DNA from 3 places in the Corallococcus sp. RDP092CA genome. Region 1 is predicted to be linked to each of the others. Evidence: riboswitches for the same ligand, from Rfam matches in the RefSeq annotation. Region 1 holds a riboswitch; each other region holds the start of a gene.
What was found. A riboswitch is a leader RNA that binds a small molecule or an ion and turns the genes downstream of it on or off. The one in region 1 is predicted to bind cobalamin.
Positions count from the first base shown of each region.

Region 1 (4,216 bases):
GCGAGGGATTGCGGCTGTCCAGCAGGTCGCCGCTCGCGTGCGCCTTGCCGGCGATCCACGACGGGTGCTCCGCGCCCAGGCGGGCGCGCACCGTGGCGAGCGCCGCGTCGAAGCGCGCGTGCAGCTCCGTCAGGTCCGCGTCCAACACCGAATAGGTGATGCGAAAGGTCATGACCGCTCCAGGAAACGGGTCAGGCCCCGGGCGAGCAGGTCCACCAGCTCGTCCACCTGGGGCTCGGTGATGATCAGCGGCGGGCCCACCATCAGCAGGTCGCCGTTCGTCCCGTCGGCGTGGCCGGTGTTGGGCCAGAGGACGAGCCCCCGCGAGAACAGCTCCGCGAGCAGCCCCTCCACCACCTTGCGCGTGCGCGGGAAGGGCCGCTTCGTGGCCTTGTCCTCCACCAGCTCCACGCCCGCCATCAGCCCCACGCCCTGCACGGAGCCCACGTGGGGCAGGGGCAGGAGGACCTCGCGCAGGCGGCGTTGCAGGTGGGCGCCCACGCGCGCGGCGTGCGCCACCAGGTCGTGCCGCTCGTAGTAGTCCAGCACCGCCACGCCCGCGGCCGTCATGCACGGGGCCTGGAGGTACGTCTGCGCGTGCATGAAGCCGCCGGAGCCCTGGCGCAGCTCCTCCAGGTGGTCCTCGCGCACCAGCACCGCGCTCAGCGGGGCGTAGCCGCCGCTCAGGCCCTTGCCCAGCACCAGCAGGTCCGGCGTGAGCCCCACCTGGTCGCTCGCGAAGAAGCGCCCGGTGCGCCCGCAGCCGCACATCACCTCGTCGGCGATGACCAGGATGCCGTGGCGGCGGCAGATGGCGGAGACCTGCTCGAAGTACCCGGGCGGCGGCACGGCCGCGCCCGCCGACGAGCCGATGACCGGCTCCGCGACGAACGCCGCGACGGTGTCCGGCCCCACGCGCTGGAGCGTCTCCTCCAGCAGCCGCGCGTAGTGCGCGGCGCCGTCCCGCGCGTAGTCCTCCAGGCCGCAGCGGTAGGGGTAGGGCGCGGGCGTGGTGACGACCTCCGACAGCAGGGGGCCGAAGAACGTCTGGTAGTGCGGCCGTCCGGACATGGACAGCGCGTAGAGCGTGTTGCCGTGGTAGCCGGGCACGCGGGTGATGACGCGCGTGCGCTGGGGCTGGCCCCGCTCCACGCACAGCTGCCGCGCGAACTTCACGGCCGCCTCGATGGCCTCCGACCCCGAGCCGAGGAAGGCCGCCCGCCTCAGCCCCGCGGGCGCGTGCGCGCACAGGCGCGCGGCCAGCGCCTCGGTCACCTCCGTCGTGAAGTGGGTGCCGTTGACGTACGCGACCTGAAGCAGCTGCGCATGGATGCGGTCCGCCACCTCGCGGTTGCCGTGGCCCACGCTGGCCACCAGCGCGCCCGCCGAGCCGTCCAGGTAGCGGCGGCCCTGGGCGTCGTACAGGTAGACGCCCTCGCCGTGGGTGACGACGGGGAACTCGCGCGACAGGTTGCGCAGGAGCACGTTCCCGTCGGGGTAGCGGATGGCGTTCAAAGGCAGACGGCTCCCCTGGCGGCGCGCGCGGGACGCGGCCACGGTGGATGAAAGGAATTGCGTCGCGAAACGGAGGACGTCGTCAGCGGCGCCGCACCCGGGGGCTGGCGCGCCGTGTCTGGCTCCCGTGTCCTGTCACTGCCTCGCGCCGTCTCCGCGGTGTTCCACGCATCGTCGTCCGTCCTCACGGGCGACCCGCGTCGCCCGGCCAATGGCCCGCGAAGGTGGAGGGAGGGGTGTCCAGGCGCGACGCCGCGCACCCGGGCCGCGTGAGGGCCCGAAGACACCGACCCCCACCCCCGCGGGTGGCTGGAGACAGGAGGGATGAGGAGGGAACGTGCCGGGCAAAGTCCTGTGGAAACAAGGCCTTGCGCGGACCTTCCCGCCCTCCCTCGGGGCTCCAGGTCGAACCGTCCGTGGATGTCTCCCACGACACGGATGCGGGCAGGTCTTCGGGCTCGTGAGCGCGTCCGGCACCGGGGTGCCGGAGTTCCTACTGGCCGTCACTTCCCAGCGCCCACGTGGGCGCCAGTGTCATGGACGGCGGTCGTTCTCACCTACCGCTGCGGGGCAGCCCCGGCTTCGGACCGGGTTCCCTTTTCAGCCTGGGCAAACCCAGGCACCAGCATGGCGTCGTCTATACGCCCGGCTTGTTTCAGGTGTCAAGGCAATGTCTGTCATGTCTGGTTCTCCGGCGCGAGCGGCGGCACGGCGGTGGGACGGCGCTCCGCGTCGAGCGCGACGAGGATGAAGCGTCCGCGCGTGCACAGCTGTCGTGCGCCGGACAGGAGGTCTTCGGCGAACAGCTCCACGTCCACGGTGAGGGAGGTGCGGCCGGTGGCGACGACGCGGCCCACCAGCTCCACCAGCTGGCCCTGGCGCACGGGGGTGTGGAAGTCCACGCGTTCGCTGGACGCGGTGACGACGGTGCGCCGCGCGTAGCGGCTGGCGGTGATGAACGCGGACATGTCCATCAAGCGCAGCGCCTGTCCGCCGAAGAGGGTGCCGTAGTGGTTGGTCTGATCCGGGAAGACCATGTCCACCATGCGGGTCTCCGTGGCGGACGGGGGGAGGGAAGGGGACGTCATGAGGAGGGACTCCAGGCCCGAGCGGCCGTGCGCGCCGCGTGCGGAAGGGACACCGGGACACACGGCTCCCGGGCCCGGGGCACGGGCGGTGGCGGACGCGTGGACCGCGAAGGGTTGCCGGACCTTCCCGCGAGGGCCCGGGGTACCGCCCTGGAGGAGACGATTCTCCGCAGGGGCCGGCGGCAGGTTTTCGGACTCGTGGGCGTGCTTCCGGAGCGCGCTTCCCGTTCAGGAGGCCGCGTCCGTGGCGCCTACTGGCCGTCGCTTCCCAGTCCGACTGCCGGACCAGTGCGTCTGACGGCGTTCGTTCCCACTCACCGCTGCGGGGCAGCTCCGGATTCCCACCGGATTCCCTTGCTAAACCTCGCGGACTCCCGCGAGGCACCGTCGGCGGGGCGCACGTTAGACGCGAGCGCTGCCTCCGCCAAGCATCAAGGCCGGGGCCGCAGGTTACGGATGGAAGGCGCCCGCGCTTCCGTGCGAGGAGGCTCGGCATGACTGCTCACCGAGGGTTGGGGGGCCGTGCCCGCGCGCCGGGCAGGCGTGCCCCGCCGGGCGCGGGCCCTGTGGCATCATCCCCGGCAGCCATGTCGCAGACGCCTCGCAAGGTCTCGCTCGTCCTGAGCTACCAGTACCCCGGCAAGTACGCCTTCACCGTGCTCGCCGGCGCCGTGGAGGCGGACCCCGCGCTCGCGGACGTGTCGCTGCACTTCCCTCGCAGCCGCGAGGCCCTGCTGGACACCCTGCGCGCGCGCGTGGACGCGGGCGACACCGTCGTCGCCGCGTGGTCCTTCTACTCCGCCAGCTTCGGCCCCTCCGTGGAGGAGCTCACGTGGGTGCGCGAGCGGCTGGAGGGCCGCGACGTCCTCTGCATCGCGGGCGGCGTGCACGCCACCGCGGAGACGCTCCAGACGCTCCAGGCCGGCTTCGACCTCGTCGCCGTGGGCGAGGGCGAGCACACCCTGCGCGCCATCCTCGCCCGCGTCCTCAAGGGCGAGGACCCGCGCGCCACGCACGGCACCGCGCACCTCGAGGACGGCAAGCTCGTGCAGCGCGGCCACGGCGAGGGCGTGCGCCTGGACGACTTCCCGCCGTTCGCCGTGAAGCACGTGAAGTACGGCGCCATCGAGATCACCCGCGGCTGCATCTACGCGTGCCGCTTCTGCCAGACGCCCTTCATGTCCAAGGCGCGCTTCCGGCACCGCACCATCGCCAACATCGCCCACTGGGCCCGCGAGCTGCGCCGCATGGGTCGGCGCGACCTGCGCTTCATCACCCCCACGTCCCTGTCCTACGGCACCGCCGACGAGACCGTGAACCTGGCCGCCGTGGAGGCGCTGCTCGTCGCCGTGACGGAGGCCATGGCCCCGGACGGGCGCGTCTACTACGGCACCTTCCCCTCGGAGGTGCGCCCGGAGCACGTCACGCCGGAGGCCCTGGCGCTGCTCAAGCGCTACGTGGCCAACGACAACCTCATCATCGGCGGCCAGTCCGGCTCCGAACGCATCCTCCAGGCCACCCGGCGCGGCCACGACGTGGAGACCGTGGTGCGCGCCGCCCGGCTCGCGGTGGAGGGCGGCTTCGTGCCCAACGTGGACTTCATCCTGGGCCTG
Region 1 is NZ_JAYESI010000005.1:305,302-309,517, forward strand. It holds gene U8525_RS08765 (aldehyde dehydrogenase family protein) at 1-172, opposite strand, end outside; gene U8525_RS08770 (aspartate aminotransferase family protein) at 169-1,515, opposite strand; cobalamin riboswitch at 1,941-2,157, opposite strand; gene U8525_RS08775 (acyl-CoA thioesterase) at 2,193-2,603, opposite strand; cobalamin riboswitch at 2,767-3,007, opposite strand; gene U8525_RS08780 (TIGR04013 family B12-binding domain/radical SAM domain-containing protein) at 3,191-4,216, shown strand, end outside.

Region 2 (4,216 bases), 140 kb from region 1:
GCGGTTGATCAGCTGCGCGGACTGGACGAGCACCTCCGCGCGGCCGTTGAGCCAGCCCGGCCCCACGCGCAGCCGCCCCACCCACTTGTGGCGAGGGCGATACGGCAGCTCCTTGCCGAAGTAGCGCGGGTCACCGTAGCGGTTCTGCGTGCGGGTCCACGCGTAGCTGCTGGTGGCGGTGAGCCACGCGCGCGGTCGGGCCTCCAGCTCCACCTCCGCGCCCCACACTCGCGCGGCGGCGAAGTTGTAGGGCTTGGCGAGCATGGGCGGGTACAGCTCGTAGGCGATGAGGTTCTCGTACACCGCCGCGAAGCCGCCCGCGGTGACGCTCCAGGCGTCATCGCGCCACAAGGCCGCGGCGTCCACGGACAGGGCGCGCTCGGGCTTGAGCTCCGGGTTGGGCAGCAGCAGGCCCTGGCGGATGTAGAGCTCCAGGAACGACGGCGCGCGGTGGGACTGGCCCGCGTTGGCGCGCACGCCGAAGCCGTGGCCCAGGTCCACGCTCGCGCCCAGCTTGGGCGACAGGAGCGAGAAGCGCCCCACGCGCTCCACGCGCAGCGAGGGCACGAGCTTCAGGCGCTCGGAGAACAGGGACAGCTCGTCCATGGCCATGACGCTCGCGCGCCACCAGGACGCGGCCTGCGCGCCCACGGCCTGCGTGACGGACTCCGACGACCCGGCGAGCGTGACGGCGAGCGCGTGGGGTCCCCACACCGCGCGCCCCTCCACCTCCACGCCGCCCACGGTGTAGCGCTGCGCGCCGGAGTCCACGCCGGTGGTGCCGCCGGTGACGTCCAGCCAGTCGCGGCGGAAGAAGCCGCGAGCGCTGCCCTCGCCCGTGTCCCCGAAGGGCCGTGCCCAGCGAGCGCCCAACGACAGGCGCGTCTGGTCCTGGCGGCGGGACACGGTGGGGTTCTGCACGGTGCCCGCGAGCGCGCGGTCCTCCAGCGACACCTCCGCCAGCACGTCCACGCGTCCGCCGCCGTCCAGCCCGTGCCGGTACTTCAGGAGCGCGCCGCCGCCGCGAGCGTCATTGCGCGTGCGCACCTCCTGCGTGAGCGGGTTGTCGTCGAGCGCGGGCAGCTCATCCACGCGGTAGCTGAAGTCCCCCTGGGAGCGGCCGCCGTGCAGCAGCACCAGCGCCTGACCGTCGAGCAGCGCGCCCGACGCGGCGACGTGGGCCATCACGGTCTCGAAGCTGCCGTAGGTGACCTCGCCGCTGGAGAGCAGCCGCGACGAAGGCGCGCGGGTGACGAGGTTGACCGCGCCGCCCAGGCCGCCCGCGCCGTAGCGGGCCCCGGCCGCGCCGCGGAGGATCTCCATGCGCTCCAGCAGCGCGACGGGGATGAGCGACAGGTCCGCGACGCCGCCCGCGCCGTTGAGCGGAATGCCGTCCAGGAACACGAGCACGCCGTTGGAAGACGCGCCGCGCACCACGAGGCTCTTGCTCTGACCGTAGCCGCCGGAGTCCTGCACGACGAGGCTCGCGGAGCCGCCGAGCAGCTCCGCGGTGTCGCGAGCCTCGCCCGCGCGTTCGCGGGCATCGATGACGGTGATGGCGCCGGTGGGATCGCGGCGGCGGGCGGCGTCGACGGGGGCCTCGGAGACGTCCTTGCCGATGACCTCGACGGTGGGGAGGACGAACTCAGGGAGGGGCGTCTCGCTGGCCTCGGCCTCGGGCGCAGGCGTTTCCTGCCCGGCCTGGGCCTGCGCCTGGAAGCTGAGCACCAGGCCCATGAAGGCCCGGGCGAGAAGCGAGCGCCACATGCTCCGCCTTCCGCTCTCTCCGTCGAAGAGAGAAGGCCTCACGGCAGGACCGCTGCCGCACCCCCGGGCAGGTCTCCTGGCTCACGGGCTCCAGACGTGGGCGCACGCTGCGCCCTTCTGGAAGGAACCCTCCACCTTCCCCTCGCCGGAGCGAAAGTGGTGACAGCCGAGGCTTCCGGCCCTGGACCTCAGGGCAACCCGTTCACAGTGGCGGGACCGCGCCGGACTCGCACCGGCTTCCCTCTTGAAGGCCCGGCATGGGCACCCAAGGGCCCGGTCCTTCTAGGAGGTCACCCCCAGCCCGTCAAGGCGCGGTCCGTGGGGTCCCCCCACTTGTCGCAGCAGTGCTGTGACAATCTCAGCGCCGGGAACCACAGTGGCAAACTGAGCCAACAGGCAGCGCTCTACCCGCTGCCCCTGGTATGCATCCAATTGTCTCCGCACTGCGGAGACAATCTCCCGACTCTCACCGCGCAAGACCCGCGCTGGAGCATCCGCGCCCATCCCCGGGCGTGGACGCCGCGCACACCGCCGCACGGGTGCGCTGACATGACCTCAGAGGAACACGCCGCTGGCACGCGGGCTGCTCAAGCCCGGACGCGACCTCAGGCGGTCGAGCCAGCGAGGTGCCCGGGCCGTGGTGGCCCGGGAGTCTGAAGGGGGAAGCGTGTCGATGCTGATGGCGGGGAAGCGGTTGGCGGTGTTCTCCATCCGCGAGGGCAAGGGCGGGAGCATCTGGGTGCGCGCGGGCAGCGCGTTCGTCAACAAGGACGGCTCGCTCAACGTGCTGCTGGACGTGCTGCCCCTGGACGGGAAGCTGCACGTGCGCGAGGCGGCGGAGAAGCGCGACTCCGCGGCCAGCAGCCGCTTCGGGGGCGAGCCCTCGCTGGAGGCGGGCGTGGGGGGCCACTCGTGAAGTGGGCCTGGGGATGGGTGTTGGGCTGCATGCTGATGGGGCCGGGGCGCGCGGACGCCGCCAGCCCGCGCATGCAATACGTGGGGGTGGTCAACCTGAATGAGGCCACGGCGGCGGAGCTGGACCTGCTGCCGGGCGTGGGTGAGAAGGCGGCGCAGCGCATCCTCGAGCACCGCAAGAAGCGGCCCTTCGGGCGCATCGAGGAGCTGGTCCGGGTCAAGGGCTTCGGAAAGAAGAAGTTCCTCAAGCTGAGGGCCCACCTGGCCCTCACCGGCCCCACGACGCTCAAGGTCGAGCAGGTCCCCGCCCCCCCGCCGCCGGGAAGGGAGGGACCCGCCACGAACCCATGACAAATACAACCTTTGGTTGATTCAGGCTCACGGGGGCCGCCATTCCCGGGTCCCGGCATGTCCGGGGACGGCGGCCCTCTCTGGCTGGGATGACACACCCGGCCACCCGCTCGCGTCATGCCACCCCCCAAGGCCCCCGGCCGGGCAGCCCCGTCCGGCCGCGAGCATCCCTTCCGGATTTTGCTGGAACCCCCAAGCCGACGCGCTAGGACACGCCCATCTTTGGACCACATCAGAAAGACAGGGAGGCCGGCGGTGAGGGAGGATGCGCCCATGAAGGACACACACGCCCCGGAGTCGATTCCAGGCTCGGAAGGCAGCAAGTCCCGGGGCCCGCAGCATCAACAGTTGGGTGAGGTGCTGGAGTTCATGCGCCTCCTGTGGGCCGTGGATCACGGCCTGCAGTCCACGTCCAAGCGGATGGAGTCCACGCTGGGGCTCACCGGCCCGCAGAGGCTGGTCATCCGGCTGGTCGGACGCTTCCCGGGCATCACCGCCGGCACGCTCGCCAACATCCTCCACGTGCACCCCAGCACGCTCACCGGCGTGCTCAAGCGCCTGGAGAAGCGCGGGCTGCTGGAGCGCAAGTCGGATCCGCTCGACGGCCGCAAGGCCCTCTTCGCGCTCACCGACTCCGGCCGCGTGCTGGACATCCCCTCCGAGGGCACCGTCGAGGCCTCCGTGCAGCGCGTGCTCGCCCGCCTGCCCCGCGACCGCATCCTCTTCACCCAGGAAGTGCTCAAGACCCTCGCCGAGGAGCTGGGCGGCCTCTCGGCGAGCATGGAGGACGCCCCGGCGGCCTCCCAGACCAAGCCTTCCGCCGAGGGCTGAGCGCCCGCCCCCTGCCCTCCCGGCCGGACGGGGAGGGCACCGGTGCCCCCTCCGCGTTGTCCCCAGAACCCTGCCGTCCGCCCCTCCTTCGCGCGGCGGACACAGGGGCGCCATTTCCTGTCGCCCGCCCCGGCGTTGCACGCGCGAAGACGGCGGGAGTGGGCCACAATTGGGAAATAGCCCGCCCCCTCCGGGGTTGGCTCGCGACCGACGAGCGGACAAGCCAGCGTGAACCTCGAGACACCGCAGAGCCCCACCCCCGAGCCGCCGCCCCCGCCGCCTCCGGCTCCGCCGCCCCAGGCCCGGCGCGAAGCGCGCTCCCGCGGCGTGGTGGACCTGCTCGCCCAGGTGC
Region 2 is NZ_JAYESI010000005.1:169,782-173,997, reverse strand. It holds gene U8525_RS08245 (TonB-dependent receptor plug domain-containing protein) at 1-1,767, opposite strand, end outside; cobalamin riboswitch at 1,816-2,051, opposite strand; gene U8525_RS08240 (hypothetical protein) at 2,441-2,683, shown strand; gene U8525_RS08235 (ComEA family DNA-binding protein) at 2,713-3,033, shown strand; gene U8525_RS08230 (MarR family winged helix-turn-helix transcriptional regulator) at 3,307-3,864, shown strand; gene U8525_RS08225 (DUF4175 family protein) at 4,093-4,216, shown strand, end outside.
Region 2: linked by a shared signal. The riboswitch ahead of U8525_RS08245 (TonB-dependent receptor plug domain-containing protein) and the one ahead of U8525_RS08770 (aspartate aminotransferase family protein) in region 1 are both predicted to bind cobalamin.

Region 3 (4,216 bases), 130 kb from region 1:
GCGCACCCGGGGGAGGAACAGCGGGCATCTAATCCCGCCGCCCCCACCCCGGAAGCCTTCCCCCGGCCCGGCTGCGCCAGGTGGACGCGCGAAGCCTCCAGGACCGTCCGCTGGAGAACGGCCCCGGCGCTCCGCGCGGCTACGGCAGCTGCACGCCGTTCACCACGGCGACGGCATCCAGGTCGAAGCCGCCGCTGATGCCCGCGTATCCGTTGGCGCCCGAGTCGCGGATCCGCACGAAGCGGGCGCGGGTGAGGCCCACACTCGCCAGGTCGAAGCCGTCACCGCCCGCCACGGCCGGGTCGGTGGCCGGGATGCCGTTGGAGGGGTGCGAGTACACGGGCGTGACGCCCGCGCAGCCCGGGTAGTTGTTCGCCACGTCGGACGACGCGCAGGGGAACTCGTACCAGGTGACGCCGTCGTCGCTGACAGCCACCACGCCTGTCTCCGCGAACGGCTTGCCGTTGGGCTTGATGAACGGGTTCTCGAAGACGAGCAGGTCCACGCCCGGCCCGTCCTTCACCGCGATGTCGGTGAACTCCAGGACGATGACGCCGTTGCGCCCGAGCGACAGCACGTCCAGCGAACCCGAGCCCGCGCCATCCCCTTGCGGCGCGCCCAGCACGATGCCCGGCAGCAGGCTCTGACCGAACCCCGCGCCGGTGCCCGGAGAGAAGGACACGATGCGGTCCGCGAACGGATCCCCCACGAGCGCTTGGGCCTGGGTGGAGTCCTGCCAGTCCTCGCCGCCGCACGCCACGGTGAGGAGCGCGGTGACGCCCAGCGCGAACGACTTTGGAAGAAGGGCCGTCCTCATGGGCATGCTCACGGGGCCTGCTGGATGCGGACCAGGCGCGCGCCGTTCTTGTCATCCACGCCGACGAGCAGGTCCGCGCCGATGGCGGTCATCCCGGTGACGCTCGTGCACTGGTCCACGTAGACGAGGACGGGCTGACGGGCGCCCACGGTCACGGTCGCGCCACCGTTCGTCACGGTGAAGGCGAAGCGCGAGATGTCCGTTCCGGCGAAGTTGTAGTCGGGCGGGACGTAGTCGCCGCGGAGCACCGACACGCCCTCGCCGTGGCCCGCGGCCGCGACGAAGTTGGAGCCCACGTCGAGCGCGGGCGCATCCGCCACGGCGAACGGCGTGCCGGAGGTGAGCGCCTCGGAGATGACCGCCGGGCCCACCGCGCGGCCCTCGTTGAGGAAGGTCTCGTCGGAGTAGTAGCCGAGCATCGCGACGCCGTTGGTGGACACGGCGGTGAAGCCGCTGCCGCCCGTCTCCGGAGGGAGCGTGCCCACCTTCAGCGCGGTGTACGGCGTGACGTCCGTCTTCAGCGCGTAGACGGCCAGGCCGGCCGACACCGTGTCGAGCCCGCCGCCGTTGATGAGGAACGCCCCCGGCACGACGCCCGCGGAGAAGTTGCTCGGCGCGGAGACGTAGGTGGAGCTGGCGGGCGTGGCGACGTCATACACGCCCACGGAGCCCGGGAAGCCCGCGCCGGACTTCGTGTAGCCGGTGAGGACGCGCAGGCCGTCCGTCTCCACGTAGCTGCTGAGGAAGAGCTGAGCGCCAGGGCTCTGGTCCGCGGGAGCGGCCACGTCGAACAGCGACGCCGTGCCCAGCGACACCTGCGGCCACGTGCCCAGTGAGTACAGCGCATGCGGGCCGACGTAGCTGTCCGACACCACCGTGTAGAGCGAGTACGTGGGACCGGGCGTCACGCCCACCGGCCCCGCGGCCGAGGGCAGCGTCGCGGCCTCACCGGCCACGAAGCCCGCCTGGAGCTGGAGCGTGCCCAGCTTCGGGTCATAGGTGGCGGCCTCGCACGGATCCGTTCCGGCGTCGGTCTCGGTGCCCGCGTCGGTCTCGGTGCCCGCGTCGGTCTCGGTGCCCGCATCGGTCTCCGTGCCCGCGTCGGTCTCGGTGCCGGCGTCGGTCTCGGTGCCGGCGTCGGTGTCCGTGCCCGCGTCGGTCTCCGTGCCCGCATCGGTCTCCGTGCCCGCGTCCGGCACGGCGATGGGCGTCTGCTCGCACTTGTTCTCGACGCAGGTGTAGCGCTGTCCCGCGGCGGGGGTGCCCTGGTCGCGGCAGTCGAAGTCATCGATGCACTCATCGCCGCACCCGGTGTGGAGCAGCGCCATCGCGAGGGTCGTCAGCACCCACGTGAAGCCCTTGAGTCCCCGCGCCGTCATCATCCGCTCTGTCTTCATCCGCGACTGCTCCCTTGCATCGCCCCCACGGGCGAGGTGAATCCAAGGGGCGGGGACGGAGAGCGGACCGCGCACGAGGGACACGTCAGGCCACGACACGCCGCGCGAGCGGAAGACCTCCGTCACCTCCCCTCGGAGGCTTCGGTCTGGCCATGCCCGGAGGCATGGGTCGTGGCAGGTCTTCGGACTCGCAGGCGCGGGAGGCCCTCACCGGGACACCCACCTACTGGCCGTCGCTTCCCAGCCCATCCGAGGGCCAGTGCTTGCGGGGACGGCGTTCGTTCCTGCTCACCGCTGCGGGGCAGTCCCGGCTTCACACCGGGTTCCCTTTTTCAACGCCGCACCCTGCGCGGATGCGGCGTACCAACGACGCGCGCTGGAGTATGGCGGACGGCAGTGCTTGTCAATACAGGCGGGCCAATGCCTCACGGCACCGCGACGATGTCGATGGCATTGGACACCTGGCGCCGGGGGTCCACCGGACACGCATCCAGCGCCGGGCCCGCCGCCTGAGGCGTGGAGTTGCCGCGCCGCTCGACGAGCTGGCCGTCGCGCACCTCCACCACGAACACGCGGCCCGCGTTCACGTCCGTGACGTACACGGCGTTGCCCACCACCGCGAGCCGTCCGCCCACCGCGAGGTCGCAGCCGTTCTCCGGCCCCCCGGTGCAACCCGGCGACAGCGCATACGAGGCCACCGGCTGGTCATCCTTCACCAGCACCAGCCCCGTGGCCTTCACCGCCTTCGCCCGGTAGCCGCTCGTGGTGTCGAACACCGCCTCGCCCAGGCAGCTCACCACCAGCTGGTCTCCCACCTCCATCACGTCGCCCGCGTTGAGGCAGTCCTTCGCGCCCAGATCGATGGCCCGCACCCCGCCATCCGCTGGGTCGATGCGCGCGAGCATCCCGGGCCCGTTGGGCAGGTAGTCATTCGCGGGGTTCAGGTTGGTGAGCGCCACGTAGACGCCCGCGTCCACCGACACCGCCGCGTACGGGAGCGCCATCGTCGTCCCGCCATCGAAGGACTTCAGGTCCAGGCCCGTGAGCGGCAGGGTGTCCACGAGCCGGGGGTGTTCCGGATCGCTCACGCTGACGCGCGCCACGGCGTTGCCCTGCTTGAAGTCGGAGCCGGCCGTGCCGAACAGCGGGATGTAGAACGTGTCGCCGCGCTTCGCGATGACCTGCGGGCTGGTGTTGGCGCCCAGGTTCACCTGCCCCACCGTGCGCAATCCCAGCCCTCCGCCCTGCGAAGCCCCTTCCCGCTTGAGCACCTGGAGCGTGTTGTTGACCGAGTCGAGGACATACACATACGGGGGGTCCACCAGGATGTCATTGGGCGAGGACGCCACCGCGCCCAGCGAGTCCTCCTCCGCCACCGTCCCCAGCGCCCCCGCCGGAGCCTGCGACAGCACCGCGCGCGCCGCGTCCGCCGCCAGCACCACGCCATCCCAGGCCGCCAGCGACTGCACGCCCGAGCCGAACTGCCGCCGGGGCCCCATCCGGTCCGTCCCCGCCTGGATGCCCACCAGTTGCCCGTTGGTGTAGCAGGCCGTCACCACGTCATACATGCAGCGGCCCGCGTGGCAGGACTGCACGTCCGGGCACACCGTGCCGCAAGCGCCGCAGTTGAGCGAATCCTCCGCGAGCACGACGCAGCTGTCCCCGCACCGCTCGGCGCCAGCGGAGCAGCCCTCGCGGCAGGTGCCGGCTTCACAGACCTGCCCGGAGGAGCACGCGGCGCCACAAGCGCCACAGTTCAGCGGGTCGCTCATGAGCGCGACGCAGGCGTCACCACAGACCTCCGTGCCCGGCTGGCAGCCGCACGCGCCCGCCTGACACGTCTCTCCCGCGCCGCACGCGGTGCCACACGCGCCGCAGTTCGACGGGTCGCCCTGGAGGTCCACGCACTCGGCGCCACAGACGCTCAGGCCCGTCGTGCACAGGACCTTCTCCTCCGGGCAGCCGGTGAGGAGCGCCGCCGCCAGGGCCGACAGCAACAGCG
Region 3 is NZ_JAYESI010000005.1:174,243-178,458, reverse strand. It holds gene U8525_RS08260 (cell surface protein) at 140-817, opposite strand; gene U8525_RS08255 (hypothetical protein) at 826-2,214, opposite strand; cobalamin riboswitch at 2,370-2,597, opposite strand; gene U8525_RS08250 (MXAN_6577-like cysteine-rich protein) at 2,640-4,216, opposite strand, start outside.
Region 3: linked by a shared signal. The riboswitch ahead of U8525_RS08255 (hypothetical protein) and the one ahead of U8525_RS08770 (aspartate aminotransferase family protein) in region 1 are both predicted to bind cobalamin.